Regions from separate parts of the Exiguobacterium sp. s183 genome, predicted to be linked through region 1. Evidence: a T-box and tRNA genes for the amino acid it is inferred to sense, from the RefSeq annotation. Region 1 holds a T-box; the other holds one or more tRNA genes.
What was found. The T-box of region 1 lies ahead of argS (arginine--tRNA ligase). A T-box ahead of a tRNA ligase gene usually reads a tRNA of that ligase, here a tRNA-Arg.
Positions count from the first base shown of each region.

Region 2: it has a tRNA-Arg gene. The T-box ahead of argS (arginine--tRNA ligase) is inferred to sense a tRNA for this amino acid. The anticodon was not compared.

Region 1 covers NZ_JACSKN010000004.1:279,915-292,020, forward strand. The annotation lists gene KNP62_RS11585 (GGDEF domain-containing protein) at 1-900, opposite strand, end outside; T-box leader at 1,055-1,266, shown strand; gene argS (arginine--tRNA ligase) at 1,325-3,007, shown strand; gene KNP62_RS11595 (metallophosphoesterase family protein) at 3,052-3,630, opposite strand; gene KNP62_RS11600 (YajQ family cyclic di-GMP-binding protein) at 3,627-4,118, opposite strand; gene pulA (type I pullulanase) at 4,187-6,184, shown strand; gene KNP62_RS11610 (YycC family protein) at 6,199-6,363, opposite strand; gene KNP62_RS11615 (hypothetical protein) at 6,494-7,294, shown strand; gene KNP62_RS11620 (MMPL family transporter) at 7,386-9,509, shown strand; gene KNP62_RS11625 (YitT family protein) at 9,758-10,399, shown strand; gene KNP62_RS11630 (hypothetical protein) at 10,410-10,865, opposite strand; gene KNP62_RS11635 (hypothetical protein) at 11,000-11,185, shown strand; gene KNP62_RS11640 (YwiC-like family protein) at 11,295-12,017, shown strand; gene KNP62_RS11645 (DUF4003 family protein) at 12,014-12,106, opposite strand, start outside.
Region 2 covers NZ_JACSKN010000006.1:57,542-77,316, forward strand. The annotation lists gene KNP62_RS13185 (hypothetical protein) at 1-75, opposite strand, end outside; gene eno (phosphopyruvate hydratase) at 144-1,436, opposite strand; gene gpmI (2,3-bisphosphoglycerate-independent phosphoglycerate mutase) at 1,470-3,011, opposite strand; gene tpiA (triose-phosphate isomerase) at 3,012-3,764, opposite strand; gene KNP62_RS13205 (phosphoglycerate kinase) at 3,783-4,967, opposite strand; gene gap (type I glyceraldehyde-3-phosphate dehydrogenase) at 5,065-6,072, opposite strand; gene KNP62_RS13215 (sugar-binding transcriptional regulator) at 6,132-7,160, opposite strand; gene KNP62_RS13220 (glutaredoxin family protein) at 7,270-7,527, opposite strand; gene KNP62_RS13225 (RNA polymerase factor sigma-54) at 7,533-8,678, opposite strand; tRNA gene KNP62_RS13230 (tRNA-Arg) at 8,797-8,869, shown strand; gene clpP (ATP-dependent Clp endopeptidase proteolytic subunit ClpP) at 9,021-9,596, shown strand; gene KNP62_RS13240 (MerR family transcriptional regulator) at 9,640-10,335, opposite strand; gene KNP62_RS13245 (hypothetical protein) at 10,392-10,835, opposite strand; gene KNP62_RS13250 (DUF2179 domain-containing protein) at 10,925-11,440, opposite strand; gene KNP62_RS13255 (CopG family transcriptional regulator) at 11,531-11,770, opposite strand; gene whiA (DNA-binding protein WhiA) at 11,855-12,808, opposite strand; gene KNP62_RS13265 (gluconeogenesis factor YvcK family protein) at 12,843-13,838, opposite strand; gene rapZ (RNase adapter RapZ) at 13,840-14,712, opposite strand; gene trxB (thioredoxin-disulfide reductase) at 14,833-15,786, opposite strand; gene KNP62_RS13280 (tetratricopeptide repeat protein) at 15,855-17,327, opposite strand; gene KNP62_RS13285 (acyltransferase) at 17,622-18,104, opposite strand; gene ppaX (pyrophosphatase PpaX) at 18,097-18,747, opposite strand; gene lgt (prolipoprotein diacylglyceryl transferase) at 18,747-19,565, opposite strand; gene hprK (HPr(Ser) kinase/phosphatase) at 19,568-19,775, opposite strand, start outside.

The sequences.
Region 1 (12,106 bases):
GAAGACGATGGGGCGATCGATGGGTTGTCGCGTCTTCAAATCAAAGTAGAGGGTGCGTTCAAACAATTTAAACTCGACATACCCTTCATCATAATGATTCAGCTGTTCGCATTGACTTAAAAATACTTCGATGGCTTGCGCCTCGCTCTGTGACAAGGAAACGGCCTCTTTCGCTTCATCGTATTGCTCAATCAAAGATTTGAATGCATCTTGTCGCTCTTTTTGAATGAGGAGACGTTTAATAAAGAATGTCAACGCAGCGGCGATGCTACTGACGACGAGTAAGTTGGTCTCTCGGAAAAACGCTGCCGCTAAGATGAAAATCAAACTGACGACGTACGTATAGAAGGCAATCTTCATAAAGTCGCTCAATGCGATGTCGACGCGGAACCACCATTTCACCTGATATTTTTGGAACACCGTGTTTAAAAAGATGGCAAGGAACAGTCCAGCAAGCGGCACGAACGAATCTTGCGAATAAAAGTCGAGACCGGTCTCCCCACCGAGGGCAAGATAAACCGCTGCTGGGATGACAATCTCTAAGTATGCCGTAATAGCATTCCACGGATACGTGAAGCGGAAGCGACGGATGGCGACTTTCGGTTTCAAATTGGCGAATTGAAAGACGAACAATCCGATTTGGTTGACGATGAGTGCTGTTTCAAATCCAAAGAATAAAAATAAAATTAAGACGATACTTTCAGAAAATGTGAAGTACACACCTTTGACTTCGATCGAGTCGAGTTGAAAAATGATGACAAGCAACGAAATTAAAATAAACGACAACGAATCGATTGTTGGGGCGTGTAGGATATCCAATGCAAATAATGCGATGGTGAAGATGAACAGGGCACTCCATATACTCCAACCGAGCACGGACATCTTACGAAAGTGGTTCATGTGTTCCCTCCTAGCATGGGACATTTCAAGATCTAATAGTAAAGATTCGTCACGATTTCGTGTGAGTCCTGCTTCTCTTCCATGATGCTTGAATTCTAGCATTGAGTATACACGGAATATCCTCTATAATGAAATTGCTTTTCAACCGCATAGACGAATGTCGATGAAAAAGAGAGTAACGATGGTTTAGTCAACAAAGCGACCTGGGGATTGGTGAGAGCCTAGGCTGACAAACGTCGCGAAACGCACTTTTGAGATGCTATCCGAAACGAGAGTAGGCATAGCCGGAGGGAACCGTTATCACCATAAAGCGGTCTGCGTCATGCAGGCAAGAAGAGTGGTACCGCGGGAATTCCCGTCTCTTTGCATCTATGCAAAGGGCGTTTTTTTTATGAGTTGTGATACGAAGAAGGAGGACATACAAATGAGTTATGAACGCAAGTACGCAGAAGCGTTATCACGTGTCATCGGAGACGAGCTCACGATTGACCAGATTGAAGCATTGATTGAGAAGCCAAAACACGAGGCGCACGGTGACCTCGCGTTCCCATGTTTCCAATTGGCGAAAGCCTACCGTAAGGCACCTGTCATGATCGCTACAGACATCGCGAATGACTTGAACGATGAACTGTTCACAAAAGTCGAGGCAGCAGGACCTTACGTCAACGTCTTCTTGAGCCGTGACGTCGTGTCACAAGAAATCATCAATACGGTGCTCGATGAAAAGTCAGAGTACGCGACATACGCAACGCGCAACGAAACGATTGTGACGGACTTCTCGTCACCAAACATTGCGAAGCCGTTCTCGATGGGTCACCTACGTTCGACGGTGATCGGGAATGCGATCAACCAAATCGCACGTAAAAACGGATATGACGTCGTCGGTGTCAACCACCTCGGTGACTGGGGCACTCAGTTTGGGAAATTGATGGTCGCCTACAAGAAGTGGGGCGATGAGGAAGCGGTACGCGCCAATCCAATCGCAGAACTCTTGAAATTATATGTTCATTTCCATGAAGAAGCGAAGACACAACTAGAACTTGAAGACGAAGGTCGCGCGTGGTTCAAGAAGCTTGAAGACGGCGATGCGGAAGCGACAGAGCTTTGGCAATGGTTCCGTGACGAGTCACTCAAGGAGTTCCAAAAAGTATACGACCTCCTCGGTGTGAAATTCGAGAGCTTCAATGGTGAGGCGTTCTACAATGATAAGATGGGACGCGTCGTCGAGATGCTCGAAGAAAAAAATCTCTTAGTCGAAAGTGAGGGCGCCATGGTCGTCTCGCTCGAGGAAGAGAACTTGCCACCATGCCTAATCAAGAAGAAAGATGGCGCGACATTGTACGCGACACGCGACTTGGCAGCAGCGATCTATCGCTACGAGACATACAACTTCGTGCAAGCAAACTATGTCGTCGGTGGCGAACAGGCGCTTCACTTCAAACAACTCTTCTCGGTTCTTCGTAAGCTCGGCTACGACTTCGTCGATGGCATGCATCACGTACCGTTCGGCTTGATCTTGCAAGAAGGGAAGAAGATGTCGACACGTAAAGGGCGCATCGTTCTTCTTGAGGAAGTGTTGAAAGAAGCGATTGAAAAAGCACAAGCGAACATCGCGCAGAAGAACCCAGACCTTGCGAACGCAGAAGACGTCGCACGCATGGTCGGTGTCGGAGCGGTCGTCTTCCACGACTTGAAGAACGAACGCATCAACAACATCGAATTCGATCTCGACAGCATGCTCAAGTTTGAAGGAGAGACAGGACCTTACGTCCAATACACGAATGCTCGTGCGAACTCACTCCTCCGTAAAGGGAACTACGATGGTTCACCGTTCACTGGTGCAGACGATGACTACTCATGGGGTGTCGTCACGATGCTCAACGCGTTCCCACACGTCATCACGCGTGCACATGAACGTCGCGAACCATCTATCATCAGCCGTTATGTACTTGACCTCGCGCAAGCGTTCAACAAGTATTACGGTCATGTCCGTGTCTTAGAAGAAGATGCAGGCAAACAATCGCGTCTCGCACTCGTGAAGGCAGTGACACTCGTATTGACGGAAGGACTCCGTTTACTCGGTGTCGAAGCTCCAGAAGAAATGTAAGACAGACGAAAGGACCTCAAAAAAATGAGGTCCTTTTCCTATGCTCACACTTTCATACGGGTCACCGTTCGGGCTTCCGTGTCATAGAGACACCATTCCCGATCGAAGATGACGGCACCGACGTTGATGACATATCGCTTTTTCTTCAAATGGAACGGGGTCCCGATTTCCCACGGCAGGGATATCCCTTTCCGATAAATCCCGGCAATATGACTATGTCCAATGAAAACGAGTGGATATTTCCCTTTCTCAACAATCGGTTCCCAGTCTTCGTTCCATTTGACTTGATGCCCATGTAAAAAGCGTGCTTCGCCAAGAGTCGTCTGTTCCGGCAATAAAGAAATCCGTGTTTTCACGGGATGGTCGATGACGAGTACCTCGTCGATTCGCTCCTCTTGATTACCGCGTAGACTTGGGAACGTCAACAATGCTTCATAGTTCGGGTCATACGTCACGACGTCTTCCACATGATGAAAGCGCTCGTGACGTCGTTTTTTCCCGATGTGGCATTCATATAGGTCGCCAAGACAGAGAATATGCTCGGTTTCCCGCCGGACGTCATCGAGAACCGCCTTCAAATCATCAAACGAACCGTGTGGGTCACTGATGATCGCGAGTTTCATCGGAAGTTCGTGAATTGGGCATCGACAGACAACTCGAGCTCACGAACGAGCTGCATGACAGCTTGAAGGTCGTCACGCGATTTTCCGGTCACCCGGATTTGATCGTCTTGAATTTGCGATTTGACTTTAAGTTTTGATTCTTTGATGGCGTTGTTGATTTTTTTCGCGTCATCTTTGTCGATGCCACTCTTCAATTTCACACGTTGACGAACCGTGCCGCCGAGTGCGTTCTCTACTTTTTGATAGTCGAGGTTTTTTGTCGGAACGCCGCGCTTGATCAACTTCGTGATTAAGACGTCTTTCAACTGCTCAAGTTTATAGTCGTCATCCGAGATAAGGACGAGGTCGCCGTTGTCGAGCGACATCTCACTTTTTGACCCTTTAAAGTCATAACGGTTCAAAATTTCCTTCTCCGCGATTTGGATTGCGTTTTTCACTTCTTCAAGATTCATTTCGGACACGATATCGAAAGAATTGTCTTTTGCCATGTTTCATCCATCCTTTGTGTGGTTTTGTTATAATGATAGCAGATTTGAAGCAGTGAAGGAGTGAAGAGATGGAACGTACAATGGATCAACACACACAAGCAGACTTAGATCACGTTGCCTATCACGGGAAAGACCTTGGGGTGACGTTTAAAGGGGAACAGATTCGACTACGTGTCTGGTCTCCGGTAGCGGAACAGATGTCGGTCAAGTTATATCGCACAGCCCGTGCCCGCAAGTTTGATCGACTCGAACTCGAACCGGCTGAGAAGGGGACGTGGGTCATTGAACTCGACCGCGCCTTGTTCGAAGGTCAATTTTATGTATTTGAAGCAATGATTGATGGGAAGAAAGTAGAATCACTCGATCCTTATGCAAAAGTCGTCGGAGTGAATGGGAAGCGTGGATGTCTGCTTGACCCGGCATCCTTGAACCCGGACCATTGGATCAAAGAACGTCCGCTATTCAATTCTTCACAAGAAGCGGTCATCTATGAAGCGCACGTACGTGATTTGACGAGTCATCCGGAGAGCGGGGCCACACATCGTGGGAAGTTCTTGGGGATGACCGAGACGGGAACGACGACCACGAGCGGTTACCCGACTGGACTCGATTACATCACATCGCTCGGTATCACACATCTTCAATTGATGCCATTCTTTGACTACGGGTCGGTGAACGAATCACGCGAGAGCGAAGATAACTATAACTGGGGATATGATCCGGTGCATTACTTTGCGGTCGAAGGATCATACGCCTCGTCAGCAGACGATCCGGCGACGCGAATCATTGAACTGAAAGCGATGATTCAAGCCCTCCACGATCGAGGCATCCGTGTCATCATGGACGTCGTCTTCAACCATACGTACGATGCGTTGACGACACCGCTCGGTCAATTCGTTCCTGATTATTACTATCGACTAAATGAGGACGGAACACTCGCAGACGGTTCGGCATGTGGGAATGACACGGCATCTGAACGCGCGATGATGCGTAAGCTCATGGTCGAGTGTGTCACATATTGGGCGAAGGAATTCATGATTGACGGATTCCGTTTCGACTTGATGGGATTACATGATGTGAAGACGATGAATCAAATTCGGAAGGCGCTTGATCGCGTCGACCCATCCATTCTGGTCATCGGAGAAGGTTGGGATTTAGATACGCCACTCCCGGTCCGTAAAAAAGCGAATCAACACAATGCGCATAAGATGCCACGAATCGCGCAATTTAATGATGGGATTCGAGACGGTGTCCGTGGAGACGTGTTCATCGAGGACTTACCAGGCTGGGTGAGCGGCAACACAGACATGACGGCTGACGTGAAACGAGGAATCGCTGGCGGGATTACGAGCCAAAGTTTTGCCGATGAACCGAACCAGGTCGTCAACTATGTCGAATGTCACGATAACTTGACGCTTTGGGACAAGTTGTCCGTGACGAATCCGGAAGATGATGAGACGACACGCCGTCGCCGTCATCGTTTGGCGACATCCATCGTACTTCTCGGACAAGGGATTCCGTTCCTCCATAGTGGGCAAGAGTTCTTCCGGACAAAGGATGGAGACGAGAACAGCTTTAACTCAGGTGAGGTCGTCAACCGTGTCGACTGGACACGTGCAGAACAAGAAGCGCCGAGTGTGGAATATGTGAAAGGTCTCTTGCGCCTGCGGAAACAGTATCCGCTCTTCCGACTCGAGAACACGGAACAGATTCGAAAACACTTACGTTTCTTCGATGAAGAAGAAGGCGTGATCGCATTCGAGTTGAGCCGCCACGTCGAAGGGTATGTAGAACGACATGTCGTGTATCATAACGCGTTAGAGGAAGCGGTCGAGATTAAACTTCCGTCCGGTAAGTTTGAAGTAAACGTGGAAGACCATACCGTCAATCTGACGGCGCCGCGTCAAATTGAAGACCGTCATCTGACAGTCGCACCACTATCGACACTCGTGGTGACGGAGCGTCGTCCGGACTACAGCAAATACGCTGTTGCCGGAGGTGCTGCACTCGCCGTGCTCGGTGGTCTCTGGTACGTATCGAAAAAACGAAAACGTAAAGAACAGTAACCAAAAAGGAGACGTTAATCCGTCTCCTTTGGTGTGTCTTCCTCTGTTTGAGATGCCTCGAGTTGCATCATTTTTTGAACGAGAATATGCTTTGGCATATGCATCAATTCTTCGAGCGGGACGTTCAACTTTTTCGCAAGCTCAACCGCGGTCTCTGGTGATAATTGTAATGGGCGCATCGGTATACTCCTTTCTGAACCATTCATCTATACCGACAGTATACAGGAAAATCGAAAATGTGTTGAACGAACACATTCAAAATCGAATTTCGCTTCGGTCGTTGCTAAGCTGAAATTAGGAAGTGATCAAATGTACAAACAAACAGCAGACTTTCAATTTCATCAAACGATCGAATGGTTAGAACGTGTCGGTGAAGGTTGGATGTTGTACTTGGCGCAAACCGGATTTTTGTTCTTTGACGAGTCGTCCCAAATTCGCTGGGAGATTGACTGGGCTTGGACACCGTGCGCCCTATATGTGGAACCGAATGCGACGCGTGCCGTGGCATGGTTCCGAGAAAAAGGACTTTACGGAGTCATTGATTTACAAAAAGGACAGATGGAGACGCATGCGATTCCACAACGTTTTAACGGTGACTGGTTTAGCAATTTGCACTATTGGCAAGGCGATGACATCTTCTTATATTCAGCCGAATCGGATGTCGTGGCTTTGAATCTCCACGATCATACGTTTCGATATAGTCGCTACGAAGAAGTTCCGCTCTTTGGGAACATCATCGAGCTGGCATATCAAGGGACGTATGATTTTGAACGATTCACACCTGAAACATGTGTGACCTTATTTGATGAAAACACGCATCACTTTTTAGTGGAGAATGTGAAAACGAATGAGCACTGGCGTATTCCGTATGAAGGGGACCGTGATACGGTCATCCTCGATCAAGTCGGTGAAACGACGGCAATCACTTCGACCGAAGCGTTCCAACTGTTTCGTCGAGAAGAAGAACTGTTTTGTTCGACGGTGTGCGCGGACAACCAATTGCTGAAGGTCATGCTGTTAGATGACCAAGGAGATCGACTCGTTGTTCTATCCGCACCACCACGATTTTGCCATAGTTGGCTTCAAGTCTTTGAACGACAAGAATCCTGAACCCGAAACAGGTTCAGGAATTTTTTGTGAAGTGATGATGAATGAAGAGAGAAACGGGAAGTAGATGGTTAGACAGGGAGGAGTGACGAGGATGGAATGGTTAGGTAGGCAATTGGTTCGCTTTCGATATGGAGTACTACTCATTTGGACGATTTTACTCGCAGGGTCGGTCTATTTTGGACTGCAGCTCCCGGGTGAGTTGAGAGGAAACGGCTTCGCGATTCAAGACGGGCGATTCCAACAAGTAGAAGATACGTTGAATGAACGGTTCGACCGTGCCGGTGCCTCGATGATCGTCTTGTTTGAAGGCGGAGAAATAGAAACGGTCATGGACGAACAACAGCAACGGTTCGAAGCAATTCGGTCGATTGATGGTGTCATTACGCCGTCAGAGAATCCAGATGCTCGTTCAGGCGACGTCTCGTACTTTGTGCTTGAATTTGAAGACTATGAAGCAGCCGAATCTTCGATTGAGGCGGTTCGTGACGCCCTGATCACAGACACAGATACAGAAGTGCGGTTGACTGGGGAACCGGTATTTGCAGACGACTTGAACGAGGCATCGAAAAATGACTTGATTCGAGCAGAGTTGATCGGGATTCCGGTTGCTCTCGTCGTATTGTTACTTGTTTTTGGAACGCCGCTCGCGGCACTCATGCCGTTGCTCGTCGGACTCATCACGTTCATCGTAGCGGCAGGGTCTCTATTCTTTTTTGCGCAAAACATGGAATTATCCATATTCGTCTTGAACGCCGTGGCGATGATTGCCATTGCGCTCGGGATTGATTTCTCATTGCTCCTCGTCAATCGGTATCGCGAAGAGTTGACGCGTGGGCAGTCGAGAGAAGAAGCTATCGTCCGAACGGTGGCGACGGCAGGACGTTCGATTCTCTTTTCTGGATTATGTGTCTTTGTCGGGTTAGCCGGTCTACTCTTTATCCAGGTCGATGTCTTCCAGGCAGTCGCACTCGGTGCGCTCATTGCCGTCGCGGGGGCTGTGTTGTCCGCACTGACACTCTTGCCGTCATCTCTTTACTTAGTAGGGGACGCTTTGAATAAAGGGCGGATCATCAAGTCTGACGAAACGAAGTCAGAAAAACGCTGGCAAAAGCTTGCCCGCTTCGTCATGAAGCGACCTGTGACGATGACGCTCGTTGCGTTATTGTTACTGCTACCGAGCCTTTGGTTCGTCCGTGACTTAGAGCTGAACATTCCGGACGCAGATGCGCTCCCGACTTCGTATGAATCACGGGCGGCACTTGAGCGATTTGACGAAGTGTTCGGAGAAAACTCAACCGATGCGGTCATTTTGTTCGAAGCGAATGATTTGACGGACCCGATGATTTTAGAAGAACTGACAACGCTCACAGACGAGTTAAACGAAGTAGGGATTGTCGATAATGTCTCGACCTTTTTGACGACGTCCGGTTTGACGCCTGAAGTGTTCACGCAACTCGTGGAAGCGGCCCCGGAACAACTCGCTCCGCTTGAACGGCTCGTCACGCTTGATGGAAATACTGATCTTGCCCTCGTCAACGTGAGTTTCGATGTACCACCGAGTGACAAGGAAGCACAGGCATTTGTCCGCGATTGGCGAGATCAAGGATTTGAGGTCGGTGGACCGGCTGCTTTTAACGAAGAGATTTATGATGAGATTTACGACAGCATCCCATATGCAGTGATCACCGTCATTTTGGCGACGTTCTTCATCCTCATGTGGGCATTCCGATCCATCTTGATTCCAATCAAAGCCATTCTCATGAATGTACTCGGTCTCGGAGCAACGTTCGGCTTACTTGTCATCATCTTCGAATCCGGTTATGTATATGACGCGGAGACCATCAGTATTTTGACACCGGTCTTCATCTTCTCACTCGTCTTCGGATTGTCGATGGACTATGAGGTGTTTCTCGTTTCACGAATCGAGGAATACTACCGAGAGACAGGTGACAACGACTATGCGACAGAGATGGGACTGGCGAAAACGAGTAAGATCATTACCTCGGCTGCCATCATCATGATTGTCGTGACCGGTGCGTTTGCCTTTACGGGTGTCAGCCCGATTAAACAGCTCGGTGTCGGGATCGCCCTCGCCATCTTTATCGATGCGACCATCATCCGGATCCTGCTCGTTCCATCCCTTATGAAACTGTTTGGGGATTGGAATTGGTGGTGGTTCGGTAAGAAAGATTTACCGAAACGTAACATGCACTAAAGGTAAAATTCATGAACTGAATCAAAATGTGTGGTAAACTACGTACAAGATTACGCGCAATTTGAGAAAGGAAGGTCTTTATGGATACCGAGAGGACGTGGCCTCTGTTCCAACTTCCGGACTTCTAGCGTTGAATGATCACCATGACGTGTATCAATCAACAAACGGAAGATCGGAGATGGAACAGATGGAACCGCAGCTACGACTGAGGATCCTCCTCTCCGTCAAGAACGGGGAGGACAATCGGAATGAAACGAGTTGCTACCATAGTGCTCGGAACGCTGATCATGGCGTTCGGTTATTATTATTTGAATGAACAGTTTGGTTTGGCGGAAGGTGGATTCGTCGGGTTATCGCTACTCGGTCGCTATTTATTTGATATCGACCCGGCGATCTCGATGATCGTGCTCGACATCCCATTTTTTATCATTGCATTGTGGTGGAAAGGATGGCGTTTTGTCGGACAGGCGGTGCTAGCCGCTTCGTCCCTTTCGCTCAGTTATGCGATGTGGGACCGTCTCGATTTGCTCACGTTTGATATTCAAGTATGGCCAGCGACGCTATTCGCTGCCATCGCAAGTGGGATTGTGACCGGATATGGTCTCGGTCTCGTCTTGAAGTCAGGCGGAGCGACCGGTGGCGACGACTTATTCGCCCTCGGATTATCGAAATGGACAGGCGTGTCGGTCGGTACGATTTTAATTATCTTTGATGTGATCGTCCTTGGGATTTCACTCATTTATTTACCATTATCGAACGCATTGTATACGCTCGTCGCGGTATCGATCGCGGGTCGTGTCGTCACAAAGATGTTGATAGTCGATGTGGTCGAACAACCTGCACCAGCGGTTATCAAACCTAAGCTTGCACCAAAAAACGATCTCGCGTGAGATCGTTTTTTTAGTTCATCGAAGCCGCGACGTCAAACAAATCCTGCTTCGAAAGTTGATGTCCGCGGTAGTCGATTGCGTATTCGACGCCATCTCGTTGCCAGCTGAGAATAGTGAGTTCATCGGACTCATTGAGGTAGACAGGCGAACCTTGAACGGTTTGTGCGTACCGTTCCCACTCTTCGACATGGTGCCATCCGAGTTCCGTAGTCGACCATATGCTCATAGACTCCTCTTCATTTTCATAGACGAGTTCGACCCGCCCTAGGCTGACCAGATGTGCATATTCGGTCTCAGCGACAAAAGGGAGGTGCGTAGGAGTGTGAATCTCGAATGGAACAAAAGAAGTTGTTGCGTGAATCGGTAGAGGGACTTCGCTTCGACCGATGAAGAGCAGAATGAAACTCATGCCAAGGATGCCTTTAAAAATGAATCGGCCTTTTCGGTCTTGTGGTAGTAAAGACATGATCAACGTTCACCTCACTGAACAATTTGTAAACTTAGTATAAATGATAGATTTGGTTAAAACATACAAAAAATAACTTTTTATTCACTGGAGATGATATCATAAAGGATGATTAGAAATGAGAGGTGCATCTTATGAAAAATCGAAATCTCATAAACTTTAGTATTCTCGTGTTGCTAATGGCATTGATGGTGATAAATAACATTGAAGGATTGTATACGTTCAAGACGTTAATGAATAGTTTTGCAATCTTAACGTTATCTGTCATTGGCGTTGTGTACGCGACAAACTATGTGAAACGTAAGAAACAGGCAATGTGATGAAATAGGTGGCTGAGGCTACCTATTTTTCTTTTTCGTTATTTGTGGCAAATCTCACAGCGTATGCTATCACCATCCATTACACTGATGAATGAAGGAGTGAAGTGTGATGAAATGGATGATTCCAACACAACATGGAGCATGGTCGATGCTCATTTTACCGTTCGTTCTTGGAGGAACGGTTGGAGGATGGAGGTGGACACATATACCTTTTGCCATCGCGTGGCTATTTGTCTATATGGGTACGTTTTTTTTATTCCAATACATCAAACAGCGAAAGAAATCGCGTGAGCTTTTACGCACAGTGATGATTTATCTGATGATTGCTACCTTAGCTATCATTCCTGTTTTATGGGTGCAAACGCGTCTCATCTGGTTCGCTTTCGCGATGATTCCATTCGGTCTCGTGAACGCCTACTTTGCCAAAATCAAAGATGAGCGGAACGTGTGGAACGACGTCAGTGCCGTCACGTCATTCTGTATCGGAGGAATGGCGAGTTATTACCACGGGGCACACATCTTTGATGAAACGATTATATGGGTATTCGTTTTACCATACCTCTATTTCCTGGGAAGCATCTTTTTCGTCAAGACGATGATTCGGGAAAAGAAGAGCATCATGTACCGAAATCTTTCTTGGGGATATCATATGTTACTAATCATCGTGTTTATTACACTTGGATATCCTCTACTCGCATTGGCTTATGCACCGAGCCTGATACGCGCTGTTTGGTTTTACGGCAAAAAAATCCCAATCATGAAGATTGGAATCTTGGAAATTGCGAACTCTATATTCGTACTGACGTGTCTTACGACCTATCTTCTGATTTAGTCCGTAGATGATGAAGTACTGGCGATAACGGTGGCAGTTGTAGCAGCGGTCATTGCTTGTTGCATCGCTAGCAAATGAGCGAAGGTCCC
Region 2 (19,775 bases), on a different contig from region 1:
GAGGAGGCTCCGTGGATTGCCTGCAGAAAGCATCGGTGCCGCAAAGACGGGGTTACGACTAATTAGTCGCCCCATCTTCGAGCAAACGCCAACTTAATCCACAAAAAAACAGGCCCGCCATTTGGCGAGCCTGAAACAATCAATTATTTTTTGAGGTTGTAGAACGACTTGATGCCGTCGTATTTCGCTACATCGCCGAGCATGTCTTCGATGCGGAGAAGTTGGTTGTATTTCGCGATACGATCTGTACGTGAAAGTGAACCAGTTTTGATTTGTCCAGCGTTTGTCGCAACAGCGATGTCCGCGATTGTCGCGTCTTCTGTTTCACCAGAACGGTGTGAGACAACTGCTGTGTAACCAGCTTTTTTAGCCATTTCGATCGCGTCGAATGTTTCTGTGAGCGTACCGATTTGGTTAACTTTGATGAGGATCGAGTTTGCGATTCCTTTTTCGATACCTTCAGCAAGTTTAGATGTGTTCGTTACGAAGAGGTCATCCCCAACGAGTTGAACTTTGTGTCCGATTTTGTCTGTGAGAAGCTTGTGGCCATCCCAGTCGTTTTCGTCACAACCATCTTCGATTGAGAGGATTGGATACTTGTCAACGAGCTCAGCGTAGAAGTCTACAAGCTCAGCAGTTGTGAGTGACTTACCTTCGCCAGCGAGTTCGTATTTACCAGTTGACTTGTCGTAGAACTCAGAAGATGCAACGTCCATTGCAAGGTAGACGTCTTCGCCTGGTTTGTAACCAGCTTTTTCGATCGCTTCAAGGATAACTGTGATCGCTTCTTCGTTCGATTTCAAGTTTGGTGCGAAACCACCTTCGTCACCAACAGCTGTGTTAAGACCCATACCAGAAAGAACTGATTTGAGGGCGTGGAATACTTCAGCACCCATACGGAGCGCTTCACGGAATGTTGGCGCGCCAACAGGCATGATCATGAACTCTTGGAAGTCCACGTTGTTGTCCGCGTGCGAACCACCGTTGATGATGTTCATCATTGGTGTTGGAAGTGTCTTCGCGTTGAATCCACCGAGGTATGTGTAAAGTGGGAGACCAAGCTCATCTGCTGCTGCATGAGCTGCTGCCATTGACACACCGAGAATTGCGTTTGCACCAAGTTTAGCTTTGTTTGGCGTACCGTCGAGTTCGATCATTTTCGCATCGATTGCGTTTTGGTCGAAAACATCGTAGCCGATGAGTTCTGGTGCAATCGTATCGTTTACGTTTGCAACTGCTTTCAAGACACCTTTACCGAGGTAACGTGACTTGTCGCCATCGCGAAGCTCAACTGCTTCGTGCTCACCTGTTGATGCGCCTGATGGGACGAGGGCACGGCCGAAACCGCCGTCTTCTGTGAAGACTTCTACTTCTACTGATGGGTTACCGCGTGAATCTAAAATCTCGCGTGCGTAAATTTCTGTAATCATTGACATGAAAAATCGCTCCTTTTCGTATGAAAAATAGTTTTATGATTTTGTAACGATTGATGAACCAGTCATTTCAGCTGGTTGCTCTCCACCTAGAAGGTCGAGAAGCGTTGGGGCGAGGTCGCAAAGTGCGCCTTCGAGAACTGGTTTCAGTTCGACTCCCTCTTTTGTGATGATACATGGAACAGGTTCCGTCGTATGCGCCGTCATCGGCGAGCCGTCCGGGTTCGTGACGATGTCTGCGTTCCCGTGGTCTGCTGTGATGATGGCCGCGCCACCTTTAGCAAGTAATGCGTCCACTACTTTACCGAGGCATTCATCGACTGCTTCGATCGCTTTCTTCGTCGGCTCAAGCTTACCTGAGTGACCAACCATATCCGGGTTCGCGAAGTTGATGATGTATGCATCATACTCATCCGACTCGATACGCTCGAGCAAGCCGTCTGTGAGTTCGTACGCACTCATTTCTGGTTGCAAGTCGTATGTCGCGACTTTCGGTGAAGGTACGAGGAGACGATCCTCGCCTTCGAATGGCTGTTCTTTTTGTCCATTCAAGAAGAACGTGACGTGTGGGTACTTCTCTGTTTCTGCGGCACGGAGCTGTTTATATCCTTGCGCAGAGAGTGTCTCCCCGAGTGTGTTTTTCAAATCTTCCGGTGGGAAGACGATGTCCGTGTCGATATCATCTGAGTACTTCGTCATCGAGACGAGAAGAAGGTTCTCAGGATGGTTTTCAGAGAGTTTAAAGCCTTCGAATCCAGCTTTCTCTTTGAATACTTTCGACAACTGGATCGCCCGGTCCGGACGGAAGTTGAAGAACATGATGGCATCGTTGTCTTGAATTGTTGCGACCGGCTTGCCATCTTTTTCGATGACTGTCGGTAAGACGAACTCATCCGTCAAGTCGTTCTCATACGACTTCTTGAGAACCTCGACTGGGTCCGTACCGACTTCACCTTTTCCGTTTACGAGGACGTCGTATACTTTCTCGACGCGCTCCCAACGGTTGTCGCGGTCCATGGCATAGTAGCGACCAGACACGCTAGCGACTTGACCGACACCGAGTTCAGCGAGCTTTTCTTCAGTTTCCTTGAGGAAACCAGCACCTGACTTCGGATCACAGTCACGGCCGTCCGTGAAAGCGTGAATGTACACTTTTTCGATGCCGTGGAGTTTTGCGAACTCAACGATGGCAAACATGTGTTTGATGTGCGAGTGAATCCCGCCATCTGACACGAGACCCATGATATGAAGGCTCGAGTCATGTTTCTTCACATGTCCTGCCAAATGGTTCATCGCTTGACGATCAAAAAGCGAACGGTCTTTGATTGCGTTGTTGACGCGTGAAAGTGACTGATAGACGACTCGACCGGCACCGATATTCAAGTGACCGACTTCCGAGTTCCCCATCTGTCCTTCTGGAAGACCGACGTACTCGCCTTTTGCGTTTAAGAGCGTATGTGGATACTGCTCCCAGTAGCGATCGAAGTTCGGTTTGTCCGCAGCCATGACCGCGTTACCGAACGATTCGTCACGCATCCCGAAACCATCTAAGATGATGAGTGCGACTGGTCTAGCCATTTAAATCGCCTCCAACAATTTGAGGAACGAAGCGGCTTCAAGTGAAGCACCGCCGACGAGTGCGCCGTCGATATCTTCTTGTGCCATGTACTCTTTGATGTTCTCAGGTTTGACAGATCCACCGTATTGGATGCGTACTGCAGCCGCTACGTCTTCACCGTAAAGACCTTTCACCACGTCGCGAACATACTTACAAGAGCTTTGTGCGTCAGCTTCGTCTGCTGATTTACCTGTACCGATTGCCCAAACTGGCTCGTACGCGATGACGAGTTGTTTGACTTGGTCAGCAGAGAGGTCAGCGAGACCGCCTTCGACTTGTGTTTTGATGACTTCTTCGAACTTGTCGCCTTCGCGCTCTTCAAGTGTTTCACCGACACAAACGATTGGCGTAAGACCGTGTTCGAACGCTTTTTTCGTTTTGCTGTTGATGAACGCATCTGATTCGCCGAAGTACTCGCGACGTTCTGAGTGACCGAGGATGACGTAAGTCACGCCGAGGTCAGCGACCATAGCTGGGCTGATTTCGCCAGTGTATGCACCGCTATCTTTGTCGTACATGTTTTGTGCACCGAGCTTCAAGTTTGACCCTTTAGCTGCTTCTACCATCGGTGCGAGGAAAAGTGCCGGAGCACCAATCGCTGCATCTACTTTGTCAGTAGACGGAATGTTGTTTTTAACTTCCTCTACGAAAGCGACAGCTTCCGAGAGTGTTTTGTTCATTTTCCAGTTACCTGCAATAATCGGTTTACGCATCGATAACCCTCCTCTAAATTACTTGTCGTTAAGCGCCTCGACACCTGGAAGTTTCTTGCCTTCCATGAATTCGAGTGACGCGCCACCACCAGTTGAAATGTGACTCATCTTGTCAGCAAGACCAAACTTGGCTGCTGCAGCGGCTGAGTCGCCACCACCGATGATTGAATATGCATCGCTATCCGCAAGTGCTTGAGCGACACCTTTCGTTCCGTTTGCGTATTTATCGAGTTCGAATACGCCCATCGGTCCGTTCCATACGACAAGTTTCGATTCGCGAATCGCATCCGCGTAAAGTTCGACTGTCTTCGGTCCGATATCAAGACTCATGTGATCCGCTGGGATCGAGTCGATATCGACTGGGCCGACATACGTTTCTTCGCCGAATTCTTTCGTGATGACGCAGTCGATTGGCATTAAGAATTTCACACCTTTGTCTTCTGCTTTCTTCATGAATTGACGAGCGAGGTCAAGCTTATCCTCTTCAAGGAGTGACGTTCCGACTTCGTGCCCGAGTGCTTTCGAGAACGTGTACGAGAGTCCGCCACCGATGATGAGTGTGTCAACGATGTCAAGAAGGTGGTCGATGACCCCGATCTTGTCCGCTACTTTCGACCCGCCGATAATCGCCGTGAACGGACGGTCTGGGTTAGAAAGAGCTTTACCGAGAACTTCAAGTTCTTTTTCCATCAAGAGACCAGCAACGGCTGTGTCCACGTGGTGTGCAATCCCTTCAGTTGAAGCGTGTGCACGGTGAGCCGCGCCGAACGCGTCATTGACGTATACGTCAGCAAGTGCTGCGAATCCTTTTGCAAGTTCAGGGTCGTTTTTCGTTTCACCTGGGTAGAAACGAACGTTCTCTAAAACGACGACATCGCCTTCAGAGAGTTTAGCGACCGCTTCTTCTGCGACCGGTCCGTATGCTTCTTCGACGAGCGGCACATCTTTTCCGAGGAGCTCAGCGAGACGCTTCGCTACTGGAGCAAGTGAGAACTCAGGGTTCTTCTCGCCTTTCGGACGGCCGAGGTGGCTCGCAAGGACGAGTTTCGCACCACCGTCAAGCAAGTGCTTGATCGTTGGAAGTGCGGCTTGGATCCGAGTTTCGTCTTGGATGACGCCATCTTTGAGTGGAACGTTGAAGTCAACGCGGCAAAAGACGCGTTTCCCTTTTACATCGATGTCACGAATAGACTGTTTGTTCATAACTTTCGCCTCCATATGTCGTGCGTGTCATTTCATAAATAGAGCGGAGAACAATCTCTTGTTTCCGCTCCTATTTGATTCTATTTAGTTCACGAAATTACTTCGCGATGTTAGCGAAGTGCTTAACTGTGCGAACCAATTGTGCAGTGTAAGACATTTCGTTGTCGTACCAAGAAACTGTTTTAACGAGTTGCTTGTCGCCAACTGTCATAACTTTTGTTTGAGTCGCATCGAAGAGTGAACCGTATGTGATTCCAACGATGTCAGAAGAAACGATTTCGTCTTCAGTGTAACCGAATGACTCGTTTGCTGCTGCTTTCATCGCTGCGTTTACTTCGTCAACAGATACTTGCTTGTCGAGTACAGTTACGAGCTCAGTGAGTGAACCTGTAGCAACTGGTACACGTTGTGCAGCACCGTCAAGTTTTCCTTGAAGTTCAGGGATTACGAGACCGATTGCTTTAGCAGCTCCTGTTGTGTTAGGAACGATGTTCGCTGCAGCTGCACGCGCACGACGGAAGTCACCTTTCGGGTGTGGAGCGTCAAGCGTGTTTTGGTCGCCAGTGTAAGCGTGGATTGTCGTCATGAGACCTTCAACGATTCCGAACTGGTCTTGAAGTACTTTAGCCATTGGAGCCAAGCAGTTTGTTGTACAAGAAGCACCTGAGATGACTGTTTCAGTACCATCGAGGATGTCGTGGTTTGTGTTGTAAACAACAGTCTTCATGTCACCTGTAGCAGGAGCCGAGATAACAACTTTCTTCGCGCCAGCTTTCAAGTGAAGCTCAGCTTTTTCTTTAGAAGTGAAGAATCCAGTACATTCGAGAACGATGTCTACACCGAGGTCTCCCCATGGAAGTTCTTCAGGGTTACGGTTAGCGAGCGTGATAACTTTCTCTCCGTTTACGAGGAAGTGATCGTCGTGTACTTCAACTTCTCCGTCGAAACGACCTTGAGTCGTGTCATACTTGAGAAGGTGCGCAAGCATCTTCGTGTCTGTCAAGTCGTTGATTGCAACAACTTCGATTCCTTCGTTTTTGATGATCTCGCGGAATGCCAAACGACCGATACGTCCAAATCCGTTAATACCAACTTTTACTGCCATGTTAATTTCCTCCTTAGGGTAGAAGCTATTTATTGAAGAGCCAACGGGGGGTCAACTCTTTAATAACAAGTTAATAATTCTTTCGCCGCACCTTCGTCTGTGACGAGGATGATGTTCGACGTGTGTTTCGCATAAGCGGCGATCGCCTGTGCCTTCGATTTTCCTCCGGCAACCGCGATGACGGTATCCATGTCATCCAGCTCTTCGAGTTGGATCCCGACCGTCTTGACGCGATGGACGATCTCACCTTCCGCATTGAAATAATATCCGAATGCTTCGGCGACGGCGTCATGCCGTTCAATCATCCGCAAATGCTCCGGTGATGCGTGACGGCGTTTTGCCATCGTTTCTGCCTCACCAATTCCATGTACCACAATTCGCGCCGCTCTAATCATTTCCAGTACATTTTTAATACTAGGTTCCTCCACCATCCGGTCGAATGTCTCTTGTGACACCTCATCCGGAATATGTAGAAGATGATAGTCTGCGTGGGCCCGGTCCGCCATGCGTGAACAGACGGTATTCGCTTGAAGTTCAAGCGTTTCTCCAAGACCTCCGCGTGCGGGCACAAAATGCATTGGGCGTTCTTTTTTATCGGGCGACATCATCGCCGCAACCGATGCCATTGTCGTTCCACCTGTTACCGCAATCACGTTATCATCCGGTGCGAGCCGCGCTTTTAACTGCGTGACCGCTGCCCGTCCGATATCGCGTTGGACCCAGAATGTCTCATCTGAATCACCCGGTACGATGACGACTTGGCGAACCCCTAATTTCTCTTCGAGCTCTCTTGCCACTTCTGAGATCCCGAGAAGTTCTCCCATGATCTCGTGCAAGTCCCGTAAGACGTTTCGTCCCGTCTCACTGAGGGAAATTCCTTGAGTAGCGACGTAAAGAAGACCTTGGTCTTTCAAAAAGTCGACTTCTCGTCTGAGTACCCGTTCGGTCAGTCCCAAACTCGTTGCGAGTGTCCTGCGGCCAATCGGCTGCATCAAGCGGACATAGTGTAAGATATCGTAACGATGTCGGAGCGTATCGAGCAGGTCAGGGACAATTTGCTTCTGAACGTGAATCAGTTGCTGGATCATGCTCTTACCCCCTCGACTTTCAGTGTGGACAATTTTTGTCCCACTTTTTTATTTGCGTCCCACCGCTACGAGTTCATCTTATCAATCACTTTTCCGTCTGGCAACCCCTTCAAACGTTTTTTTTCGATGTAAGCGTATACTTAACAAAATCTTCAACTTTGTTGTCATCATATCGCCCTTGACTGATGACTTCTCCTTCATGTATGAGAACGGGGATTTCAAAGAGGTACTTTGCCTCGAGATCCTCATCTCCCGTAATATCAATCTGTTCGAGTTCGATCGGATAATCCTCCTGTAGCCATTCGAGCATGACAAGCGCCTCGTCACAGAGCGAACAATTGTCACGTTTATATAAAGTTAGTTTCATTTTCGTCATCCCTTCCATAACTGGCGCTCGCGTTCTCGCGAGTTGCCGAATCCGAGTTCTTCCCGATAATTCGTCACGGTCCGTCTCGTCACTGGATAGCCGTATCGGGCGAGTTCGTCCGCCAGTGCCTGATCACTTTGCGGGGTCTTCTCTCGTTGAATCAGTTCTGCGAGCGTCCGCTTGATCATAAACGGTGAATGTCCATGACTCGTCGACCTTACGAAAAAGTGTTTCCATTCCATGATCCCGCCTTCAGTCTTCGCGAACTTCCCTTGAATGGCACGTCCGACCGTCGATTCGTGCTTGCCGATTTGTTGTGCGACGGTCCGACGGGTCAGCGGATTGAGGACAAGTTCTCCTTTCAGCCACTCGGTCTGACGTGACGCGATGATAGCCCATATCTCACGTAACGTCTCGTTCCGCATCGCAAGGGACGTCATCCACCATTTCGCCTCGCGGTCATTGCCGACTTTCGTCGCGTCAAGTTCCGGGCTGAGCCACGTCGTGACAAGCTCTCCATCTTCGTAACGTACTTCGACTTCGGGGAACACGTGCCCCGTTTCTTCATATAATAATGGACGTTTTGGTAGTGTCGCGACAATTCGCTCTAAACGGGCGAGCTCTTCATCTGAAATCGCGAGCACGCTCGCCATCTGTTTTTGGCTCACGCCACTCTCAATCGCATCAAATACATCGACGACGCGTGGGTCCTCATGTTCAATTGCATGGCGGTACTGACACTCTCGTTCCGTTCTCGCCCCGATTCCCGTCGGTTCAAGAAATAAGAGTGCCTGTCTCGCCTGTTCGATTTGAGTCACGTCGACACCGAACCGCTCCGCCAACACCTCATTCGTATCCGGCAATAATCCTCGATGGTCGAGCAACAAGACGAGTTGCCGTCTCAGCTCTTTCTCCGAGTCGCTGCCGCTTCCTTCTCGAATCTGGGTGAACAGCTTCTCTTCGAACGCGCTCGCCGCATCCGCTACCCATCCGAGATCCCCGCTCCCGATATGAATGTTTGGATTATGGCGCGCCAGACGTGCGAGACGAAACGAGAGCGCCAGACGGTCCGCCTCGAGCACCGGTAGCCGTTGCACAAGGTCTTGCGTCATCTGTTGCTGTTGTACCTGTTTTTGTTCTTGCCGTTGCATCGTTCTCCCCCCTCTTCTCTATTGTAACGAACCCGCTCCGCTTGCGCTCAAAAAAGGATAATGAACAGGATTGCTTTTTCAATAAAACAAATGTATAATAAATTCGTGTCACACACATGCACCCGTAGCTCAGGGGATAGAGCACTGGTTTCCGGTGCCAGGTGTCGGGAGTTCGAATCTCTCCGGGTGTATCAGATGTAGAGGTCAGGCAGATTGCCTGGCCTCTTTTTCGTTTCAGGACGCGAAAATCGTGGAATAGGTGAAAAACGATGACTATCGTTTGACCAACATTGACTATACAGGTATGATGAACTTACAACCTACATAAAGGAGGCAGATTCAATGTTAATTCCAACAGTTATCGAACAGACAGGCCGTGGGGAGCGCGCGTACGACATCTACTCACGCTTGCTCAAAGACCGTATCATCCTTCTCGGAAGTGCGATTGACGACAACGTCGCGAACTCAATCGTCGCACAGCTTCTCTTCCTCGCAGCTGAGGATCCAGAAAAGGACATCTCGCTCTACATCAACAGCCCAGGTGGTTCGATCACAGCGGGCATGGCGATTTACGACACGATGAACTTCATCAAGCCGAACGTGTCGACGATTTGTATCGGAATGGCTGCATCGATGGGTGCCTTCTTGCTCCAAGCCGGTGAAAAAGGAAAACGCTTCGCACTTCCGAACGCAGAAATCATGATTCACCAACCGCTCGGCGGCACACAAGGCCAAGCGTCAGACATTAAGATTCACGCAGAACGCATCATCAAAATGCGTGAGAAATTGAACCAAATCATGGCAGAGAACACTGGACAGCCACTTGAAGTCATCGAGCGCGACACAGAGCGTGACTACTTCATGGCAGCTGACCAAGCGAAAGACTACGGTCTCATCGACAAAGTCATGACACGCTAATCATACAAAAGACGTTTCCCGATCAATCGGGAAACGTCTTTTTCTATTCGATTGGCATCCAGACTTCAATCATGTCGTCCGCTCCACCTTGACCGTGAATGTAACGTTCAAAGTCGACCGCATCGCGAAGCGTCACGTCTGGAACGTTCAACAGTTGTTCGTACGTTGTAGGAATCATCGGGATCCCCCCTTCGACCGTCGCGACGATATAGTTCCCTTCGGTCAGTTCGACTTGTCGCGATCCTTCCCCACTCACAGGCTTCGTCATGCCAGCCACATAGCCGTTCTCTTGTGGGAGGCAGACGCCGTATGACTCATCTGTCGTCAATTCTGGTTGGAGTCTGGCCCAAACCTTCGGGATTTCTTCTAACGTACTCCCATATCCATAGACTGTAATCGGTTCACGTAATGTTTCGTATCGAATGTTCATGTCATCCCCTCCTGACTGCATCGACCGAATCTGTCTCTCGATTTGGCAAAGCTGTTCGATTTCTTTCCTGACTTCACATAACCGTGTTTCAAGTAGCGTATCAGTCGACTGACCTGATTGAATCTGCTCTAAACTGAGCCCGATTTGACGTAATCGTTTAATTTCACTCAAGCGTCGAATCTCTTCCATCCCGTACATCCGATACTGGTTGCCCGATCGTGTCGGTCGAATCAACCCGCGCCCTTCGTAAAATTTGATGGCTTTGACCGACAATCCGGTCACATGCGAAACTCTTCCAATCGGAATCACTGTGTTCCCACCTCCTATCTTCACTGTACAGCCGTCCCTAAGAGGCAGGTCAACCATTAGTTTTCAGGCACGCTGACACCGAATACGTATCGGCTATCCCCTTGCGCCCATTCCCCGCCGATTTTGAATAGATAAATCCCGGGTTCGTCCGGCACGACCGGTTCAGCCGGGACGAGCTCTCCGTCCTCAATCTGAAAGAAACTCGATTCCATCGGGTCGGCATGGTAGACGACGTCAATCGCATCACCCGGTTTGACCGTGATGAGTTGCAGGTCATCCGCTTCTGGCAAGCCATAGTCGGCGCACGTCGCACGACTGCCGGCTTCCCAACAATACGTCGATTGCTCCACTTCCGCCGTCACCGAACCGACACGAACCGTCGGGAGCGGCGGTTTGACGGGGTCCTCCCCCTCACCGAACCAAGACACGGCGACATAAATCACCCCCACACCGACAAGTAACCCAATCAATACAATCCAAAAATGTCGATTACGCTTCACGGTCTCATCTCCTTTCCTCACTCATTCCCTGTCGTGCAGTAAAATCCCTACTCCAACAAAAAAAGACCCACTTCCGTGAGTCTTGTGCGTCATTTCGGACGACGCAGTCCTTTCATCATATAGCCGCCTTTGAAGTCGATCGGGTCGAATGCGACGAGAAACGCCTTCGGTTCATGCTTCTCGACGAGTTCACGCAATTCTTTCATCCGTGTACGGGCTGCCAAAACGTCCAGACGATAACGGACACCGTCTCGCCCTTGTCCTTGGTAATGCGTCACCCCGTAACCATTGTCGCGCATCTGTTGAATGAGCTCTGCCGGATATTCTTTCGTGTGGACTTGGATCATGTTGTAGCCGATGGCGAGTTTACGTTCAACATAGCCACCGAGTAAAATCCCGAGTCCGAATCCGACCGCGTACACGATCATACCGAGCGTCGTCAAATCTTGGAATACGATTCCGAGTGCGAAGATGTAGATGAGTGTCTCAAGCGTCCCGAACAAACCCGCGATGACGGTCTTCCCTTTCACGAGCATGATTGTCCGGAGCGTGAGCACCGGGACGTAGATAAGTTGTAGCAATAGGATGAGTAAGATTTGACCCATTCGATCGACCTCCGTTCAAATTCATTACCACCACTATTCCAAATTTCAGAGTGAGATGCAACTAAAAAAGGCTGACCGAAGTCAACCTTATTATTTCGTATCTAGATTTTTCACGCTCGTGAGCAATTCATAGTCTTTACGAATCACTTCGTAGATCGCGTTCTTATCTCCGTTCAACAACTCTTCTGCACGAAGCTGGTTCAAGAGAAGGCTTGTTGCGAACGTGACGAGTGCACTCTTCGGAATTCCGATTTCTTTTGCGCGCTCCGTGATGACTTGGTCGAGCTTAGCGTCAATCGTGAGCGATAATCTTTTCTTTTCATTCGACATAGTGATGAAGCTCCTTTAATTCCTATTCAGTAAACCTATTCCAGTTGCTTATTATATAGGAAGAATGGTTTTGGTGCAACCGCGTCACGATGAGGCGATCTCGTCGCCACTCCGCACACGCTCGGCAATTTGGTCAATTTTACGAAGTCGATGGTTAATTCCAGACTTCGAGATCGGTCCTGACTCGAGCATCTCCCCGAGTTCTTGTAACGAGACGTCTTGATGCGTGACACGCAGTTCGGCGATTTCCCGGAGTTTTTTCGGCAAGACATCGAGTCCGACCGTCCGCTCCAAGAACTTGATGTTCTCCACTTGGCGTAACGCCGCCCCGACCGTCTTGTTCAAGTTGGCCGTCTCACAGTTGACGAGACGGTTGACGGAGTTGCGCATGTCCTTGATGATGCGTGCATCCTCAAATTCGAGCATTCCGCGTGTCGCACCAATCAACTTGAGGAAGTCGGATATTTTCTCGCTCTCCTTCATATAGAGAATGTGCCCTTTTTTCCGTTCGAGCGTCTTCGCATTCAAATCAAACCGATTCGCCAAATCGCGTAGCGCCTGGTTATGGTTTTCATATAAGCTGTAGACTTCGAGGTGATACGACGACGTCTTCGGATGGTTGATGGATCCTCCAGCGAGGAAAGCCCCACGCAAGTAGGCGCGTGCCAAGTTCTCGTCACGTGTCATATCCGAGTTCAGTGTTCGGATCATCTCATAATGTTCCCCGAGAATCTCGAGGTCACGAAGCATCGTCTCCGCGTGCTGTGACACCCGGACGATATAGACGTTATTCTTTTTCAGACGCATTTTCTTCCGTACGAACAAATCTAATGGATGGTCGTAGAGACGTTTCATCAACGAATACATCCGACGGGCGATTGAGGCGTTTTCGGTCGAGACGTCGAGCGTCATGCCTCGTCCTAGGGCGAGCGAGATGACCCCGTTCATCCGAACGAGTGCCGACAATTCCGCTTTCGCCTCGGCGTCATTCACTTCAAGTTGTGTCAGTTCTTTCTTCACATCTGATGCAAAGCTCATCGAGTCCCCCTCCTTTCTGTCTTTCAAACGATTCTTATTTCAATTCTAACTGTTGGAACGAGCGCGGCTTCTTGATTCGAAGCACCCGTTGCATGACGAGTCCAGCGATAGCGTCGGAGTCGTGACGGATATAATCCCGATTGTAATCGACGATATCTCCCGCAAGGACGTTCGTTCCATAGTTTCGGAGTTTCTTCCGGTCGAAGCGGACCTCTTCCGATCCGTCCTCGAGGTAACGCTCTAAATATTCTTCATCGATTGGCTCGTTATTGACGACAATCGTATCAATCGACGCCTTCCCGAGATAAGCTTCGATGGATTTTAAATGTTTCATGGCGTCATAGCCCTTCGTCTCGCCCGGTTGTGTCATGACGTTACAAATATAGACGACCGGGACTTGTGAACGGACGATGGCTTCTCGCACGTCTGGGATGAGTAGGTTCGGGATGATGCTCGTATAGAGACTCCCGGGACCGAGCACGATGACATCTGCCGACTCGATCGCTTCCACGACCCCTGGGGCCGGCTTGATGCCTTCTTCGAGTAAAAACAGGCGTTTGATTGGCTGCTGATGGAGTGGGATCTTCGATTCGCCTTTGACGATCGTCCCATCCTCAAACTCCGCCGCGAGCGTCATGAGCGTCTCCGTCACCGGCAACACTTTCCCTTGTGCGTTCAAGAGCTGCGACATGACGTCAATCGCTTTGACGAACGAGCCTTCACAAATATGTGTCGCCGCCGTCAGCATCAAGTTCCCGAGCGAGTGACCTTCTAGGCCATACCCCGTGTCGAAACGATACTGTAAGATTTTATCCATCAACGGCTCGACTTCTGACAGGGCCAAGATGACATTTCGGATGTCGCCCGGGGGCAACATATGAAATTCGTCACGAAGGCGTCCTGAGCTGCCTCCGTCGTCCCCGACCGTGACGATAGCGGTGATGTCGAGCGGATAATGCTTCAAGCCTCGGACGAGGGTGGACAAACCTGTCCCCCCACCGATGGCCACTACTTTCCGATCTCGTCTCATATCATTTCTCCTTCGTCGCGTGGGCAAGGTCACGGTGGACCGTCTTCACGTTGTAGCGCTCCGCGAAATGCTCCGACACTTTCTCGGCGAACGTGATCGAGCGGTGTTTCCCACCCGTACAACCGAACGCCACGACAATCTGTGTCTTCCCTTCCCGCTTATATTGTGGAAGCAGGAATTCGAGCATATCGATCAACTTCTTATAAAACGCCCGCGCTTCCGGGTGTGACATGACATAGTCTTGCACTTCCGTCGTCTGACCCGTGAGCGGCCGAAGCTCAGGGATATAGAACGGGTTCGTGATAAAGCGGACATCGAACAGTAAATCCACATCGAGTGGGACCCCGTGTTTGAATCCGAACGACATAAAGTTGACCGTGAACGGGATGCGTTCCTCGTTGAACTGTTGCAAGATGCGGTCCTTCAGCATCTGCGGCTTCAAATCACTCGTGTCATAAAGCGTATGGGCACGGTCGCGGAACCCTTCCAACAGTTCGCGCTCCATCTGGATGCCGACGAGTGGCGCGTCCTCTGGTGCGAGCGGATGTGAGCGTCGCGTCTCTTTGTAGCGACGAACGAGCACATCGTCACGCGTCTCTAAGTACAAAAGATGTGGGTGTACGTTCTTCTTTTCTAAATCGTCGATGACGATGAACAGGCTATCGATAAAATCTCTCGTACGTGTATCAATGGCGACCGCGATTTTCGGTCGGACCGAGCTGATGACATCAATCAATTGTGGCAAAAGAACCGGTGGCAAGTTATCGACACAGAAATAGCCGAGATCCTCGAAACTATTCATCGCGACCGACTTCCCAGCCCCGCTCATTCCGCTGATGATGATCAATTCTTCTAATCCTTTAAAATCTTCCATCTCGCTGACGCCCCCTTAAAATTGACAACCGAGCCGTGTGTGTAGCTCTCTCCATCTAGTATAACGAACGTCCGAAAAAAAGAGAAGGACCGCGGTTCCCCGCAGTCCTACCTTCTTGAATCATGCGTTTTGTTCTTGCAACGATTCGAGGAGCCCCTCGATGAAGTGCTGAGCGTTCTGAGCGGCAATCGATCCGTCGTTCGTCGCCGTGACGACTTGGCGGAGCGTTTTGTCACGAACGTCACCGGCAGCAAAGATTCCAGGAATCTTCGTTTCCATCGCCTCGTTCGTGACGATATAGCCTTGCTCGTTCGTGATCCCGAGGTCTTGGACGAATCCAGTGATCGGGTTCATGCCGATATAGATGAAGACGCCGTCGATTTCATGGTCTGTCTCTGTACCGTCAACCGTGCTGACGAGACGAGCGCCACCGACTTTACCGTCTTTCTCTGTGATTTCTTTCAATGTGTGGTTCCAAATGAAATCAATTTTCTCATTGTCGAACGCACGTTTTTGAAGAATCTTTTGAGCGCGGAGCTCATCTCGACGGTGAACGATCGTCACCTTGTTCGCGAAACGTGTCAAGAAGACACCTTCTTCAACGGCTGAGTCGCCACCACCGATGACGAAGAGATCTTTTCCTTTGAAGAATGCTCCGTCACATACCGCACAGTACGATACGCCACGGCCGCCGAGTTCTTCTTCACCCGGTACACCGATTTTCTTATACTGAGCACCAGAGGCGAGGATGATGGCACGCGCTTTATAGTCGCGGTTGTGCGCATGCACGATTTTGTATTCTGTTTCATCCGAGATGCTTTGTACGTCCCCATACGCATACTCCGCACCGAACGCTTTCGAATGGTCGAACATTTTTTGAGACAAGTCAGGACCGAGAATGCTGTCGTATCCTGGGTAGTTCTCGATGTCTTCCGTGTTGGCCATCTGACCACCAGGAATTCCGCGTTCGATCATAAGTGTTGAAAGGTTCGCACGTGAAGCATATAGCGCAGCGGTCATTCCGGCAGGGCCGGCACCGATGATAATGACGTCATAAATTTTTTCTTCTGTCATGTTGATTCCACCTCTGCAAAATATTGATTGCCTTTAGTATAAGAAACCTGTATGGGTATCGTCTATCTTTATGCTTGTTCGAGTGTCCGTTTGAACGAACGAACCGTCTCCGTCAACGTGTCGACCGGGAGATGGAAGGCGTTCGCACAGTCCTCGAGAATCAAGGCGTCTCGTTTCGTATAAAACATCCAGACGAGCGCAGCGGCCGATGCCGTTACGTCCATGAATGCTTCGTCCGATAACAGAAGCGTAGCAAATCGTTCATAAAAATCACCTTCTAAGCTCATCCGTTCCGCTTCCGAAACATGTGATTCGGCAAGGACAAGGGCATCAAACGCGCGTTTGACACGAGCGTCTCCTTGGAACGATTGCTGACAAAGGTCGGCACGACACATTTCCGCAAACGCACGGACCGTCTCGTTCTCCGTCACGGCGTTCGTCAGCGCGAGCGCTTCAAACGCCTCATCGTCTTTCAAGTTAGAAATGATTCGAATGATCTCGACCCGGGCCAAGTCCGTCTCTTGACGAAGTCCTTGGACGAGCGCCGAACGAAACTCGAGGTTTTCTCGAATATCGAAACTTTGCTTCTCTTCAAACCGTTTCATCTCATCTTTGTTCAAGTAGGTGGCTGCCTCTTCTAATCGTCCTGTCTTATAGGCAGACACGCTGAGCCAATGCCCGAACAATGCGTCACCGCGAAACCCGCGTTCTTTCAATAGACGTAACTCTTCATACGCACGGTCATAATGACCGACGAGCGCGAGTGTCGTCGCCAATTTGTAACGTAAATCAAACTGGAGTGGACGAACACGTGTGAGTGGCGTCGATAATTGCATCGCCGCTTCGGATTGTCCTGCTTCATGCAGCAAGAGAATCGTGTTCAAGATCGCATGCAAGTTGCCAGGGTTTTGGTCGAGCACGTACTCGAGCGTCCGAAACGCCGCTTGGTCGTCGCCGAGATAAAAACTGACGACGGATAGATTATTATAGGCCGGCCAAAACGATGGATACTGCCCGATTAAACGCTCGAGCGTCGCCTTTGCCGCAAATAGCCGTCCTTTGTCGATTTGACGCTGCGCCTCTGAATGCCATGTGATCAATTCGTCTTCTTCCTCGTCCTCGAGCTCTTGTTCGAGTTCGATTAGTTCGAGAAGGGATTGCACGGCTTCCGCGTAGTGACCTTTCGTGTCACGTGCGAGATATTCAGATGCATAGTTCGCCGCTTCTTCATATTGAGAGACATAGGCACAGTTGCTCGCTAAGTGATAGAGCGCCTCTGTCGCGGTCTCGTCGAGCTCTAATACTCGTTTCCACACGTCATTGGCGTGGTAGACCTCCCCTACTTCAAATAACAGTTCTGCGTACTGTTTATGATAGTCGACGCGATGCGTGGCTGCCGCTGTCGCTTCAGCCATGAAAAAAGTCGCTTCATCTAGGCGACCTTCCCGTAACGCACGACGACCTCTATAGTAGTGGAGCTCCGCAGCGAGCGGAGATTCTGGTTCGGGTAGCGTCATTACTGCTTCATAGTTCGCTTCCATATTCTAAATCCTCCACATCATCTCTAAATCTTTTTTTAGTTGCAGGGATAAGAATACCGCACTCGAACAACGAGGGCAACTGAAAAAGTTAAAAAAAATTGCGACTATATTCCCTCTATAATGAATATTTTTTACTAGGTTCAAAAATTGTTTTTGAGCGAAAATATGATTCCTTCATTTCGGTTCATTTTCCCATTAAAAAGCGGTATCCCTTTTAAAAAAAGTGATACCGCTCAAGTATTCTTTCATGTCTCTATACAAAAGAGGCATAAAAACATTTTGCGAAAAATTGTGTCAAATATGTGTCAGCGACTGGAGTTTCGAACCGACGACCCGCTCTCCCGGCAAGACGTCGCGATGCACGACCGCTCCTGCACCGACGACGGCTCCGTCGCCGATTGTCACGCCCGGTAAGATGGTCACGTTCGCTCCAATCAAGACTTCATTTCCGATGACGACATCTCCGATTCGATACTCATCGACGAGATACTCATGACAGAGAATCGTCGAGTTGAATCCGATGACCGTGTTCCGACCGATGGTGATCCGTTCCGGGAACATGACGTCCGGCGTGACCATGAGGGCGAGAGCACTATACTCTCCGATGTTCATCCCGAGAAACGTCCGGTACAACCACCGCTTCGCCTTCACCGAAGGGAAGTAACGCCCGACGAGCACGACCGCCGTGTTTTTGAAGACACTTAGGAAGCGAATCGTCCGATACATCTGCCAAAGTGGGTTCGGTCCGTCGATGCGAAACCGTTTCGTCTTACGCATGGACGCTGACCTCATCAAGCCATGCCTCGAAATGTTCCATCGAGTCGATGATGACGTCCGGCTCGAGTGACTCGAGGAACGGGCGACCTTTTAGCGCCCACCCGACAGCGACCGTCTTCGTCCCAGCATTCTTTCCGCTGAAGATGTCCGTATCGTTGTCACCGACCATGACCGCTCGTTCCGGAGACGAGCCGAGCGCTTGAAGAGCACGTTCGACCGGTTCAGCGTGCGGCTTTTCATTCTCGACATCGTCAGCTGTCACGACGACATCAAACAAGTGGTCGATTTTGAACAACCGAAGGCCCCGTTCGACGACCGGACGCCCTTTCGATGTGACGACGCCCATCTTGTACCCTTTCGCATGAAGACGATATAGTCCTTCGATGACACCCGGGTACTCAGCGACGAGTTGGTCGTGCATGGCGATGTTGAAACTCCGATAGAACGCCTGCATCTCTTTCCATTCTGCTTCGTTCAATTCACGGAACGACTTCTCGAGCGTCGGTCCGATGAAGCGATAGATGTCCTCATCCCGATACGTATGTTCCGGGAAATAATAGTCGAACGTATGACGGAAGCTGGCGATGATGAGCGGGTTCGTATCGAGTAACGTACCGTCTAAGTCAAATAAGAGCGTATCCATTAATCAAACAATCCTTTCTCTGATGGGTCATTGTATCGTTTCGCATTGCGGCGAAGGACCATCATGACGATACCGAAGAGGATCAAAGCGATCGACACCATTTGGGCCGCACGCAAATCGCCTGACATGAGACTATCCGTCCGGAGTCCCTCGATATAGAAGCGACCGATCGAATACCAGACGAGATACGACAAGAAGATGTATCCGCGACGTGGGTTTCCAATCATACGCCATGCGACGAGGAGGATGACCCCGATGATGTTCCATACACTTTCATAGAGGAACGTCGGGATATAGTATGCCCCGTCGATATACATCTGATTGACGATCCAATCCGGTAGCATGAGCGTGTCTTGTAAGAAGCTACGCGTCGTTTCGCCACCATGGGCCTCTTGGTTCATGAAGTTCCCCCAGCGCCCGATGGCTTGTCCGAGGAGAAGTGATGGTGCCAGGATGTCTGTGACTTTCCAGAACGACATCGATTTTCGCATACAATAGACGATGACGACAAGGAGTGCCCCGAAGATGGCACCGTGAATGGCAATCCCGCCTTGACGGATATCGATGATCTGTCCGAGATTCTCTGAGTAGTAATCCCATTGGAACGTCACGTAGTAAATACGCGCGAAGATGATACTAATTGGAATCGACCAGATGACGACGTCAACGAGTCGTTCCGAATCATAGTTGATGCGCTTCGCTTCGTAAAGGGCAAGAACGAGTCCGAGCATTGCCCCGAAGGCGATAATCATACCATACCAGTAAATCGGCAGAGACCCGATTTCAAACGCTACACGATCAAATGTCGGTTCTACCATGATCACAAGTCTCCTTCAGTGTCCTGAATCGCGTTTGCGAGACGTTCCGCAAACTCTTCAGCCGTATTGATGCCCATGTTTTGCAGACGATAGTTCATCGCTGCGACCTCGATGATGACCGCTAAGTTTCGACCTGGGCGGACAGGGATCGTGAGGAGCGGGACTTCACTGTCGATGATTTTCATCGTGTTGTGATCGAGTCCGACGCGG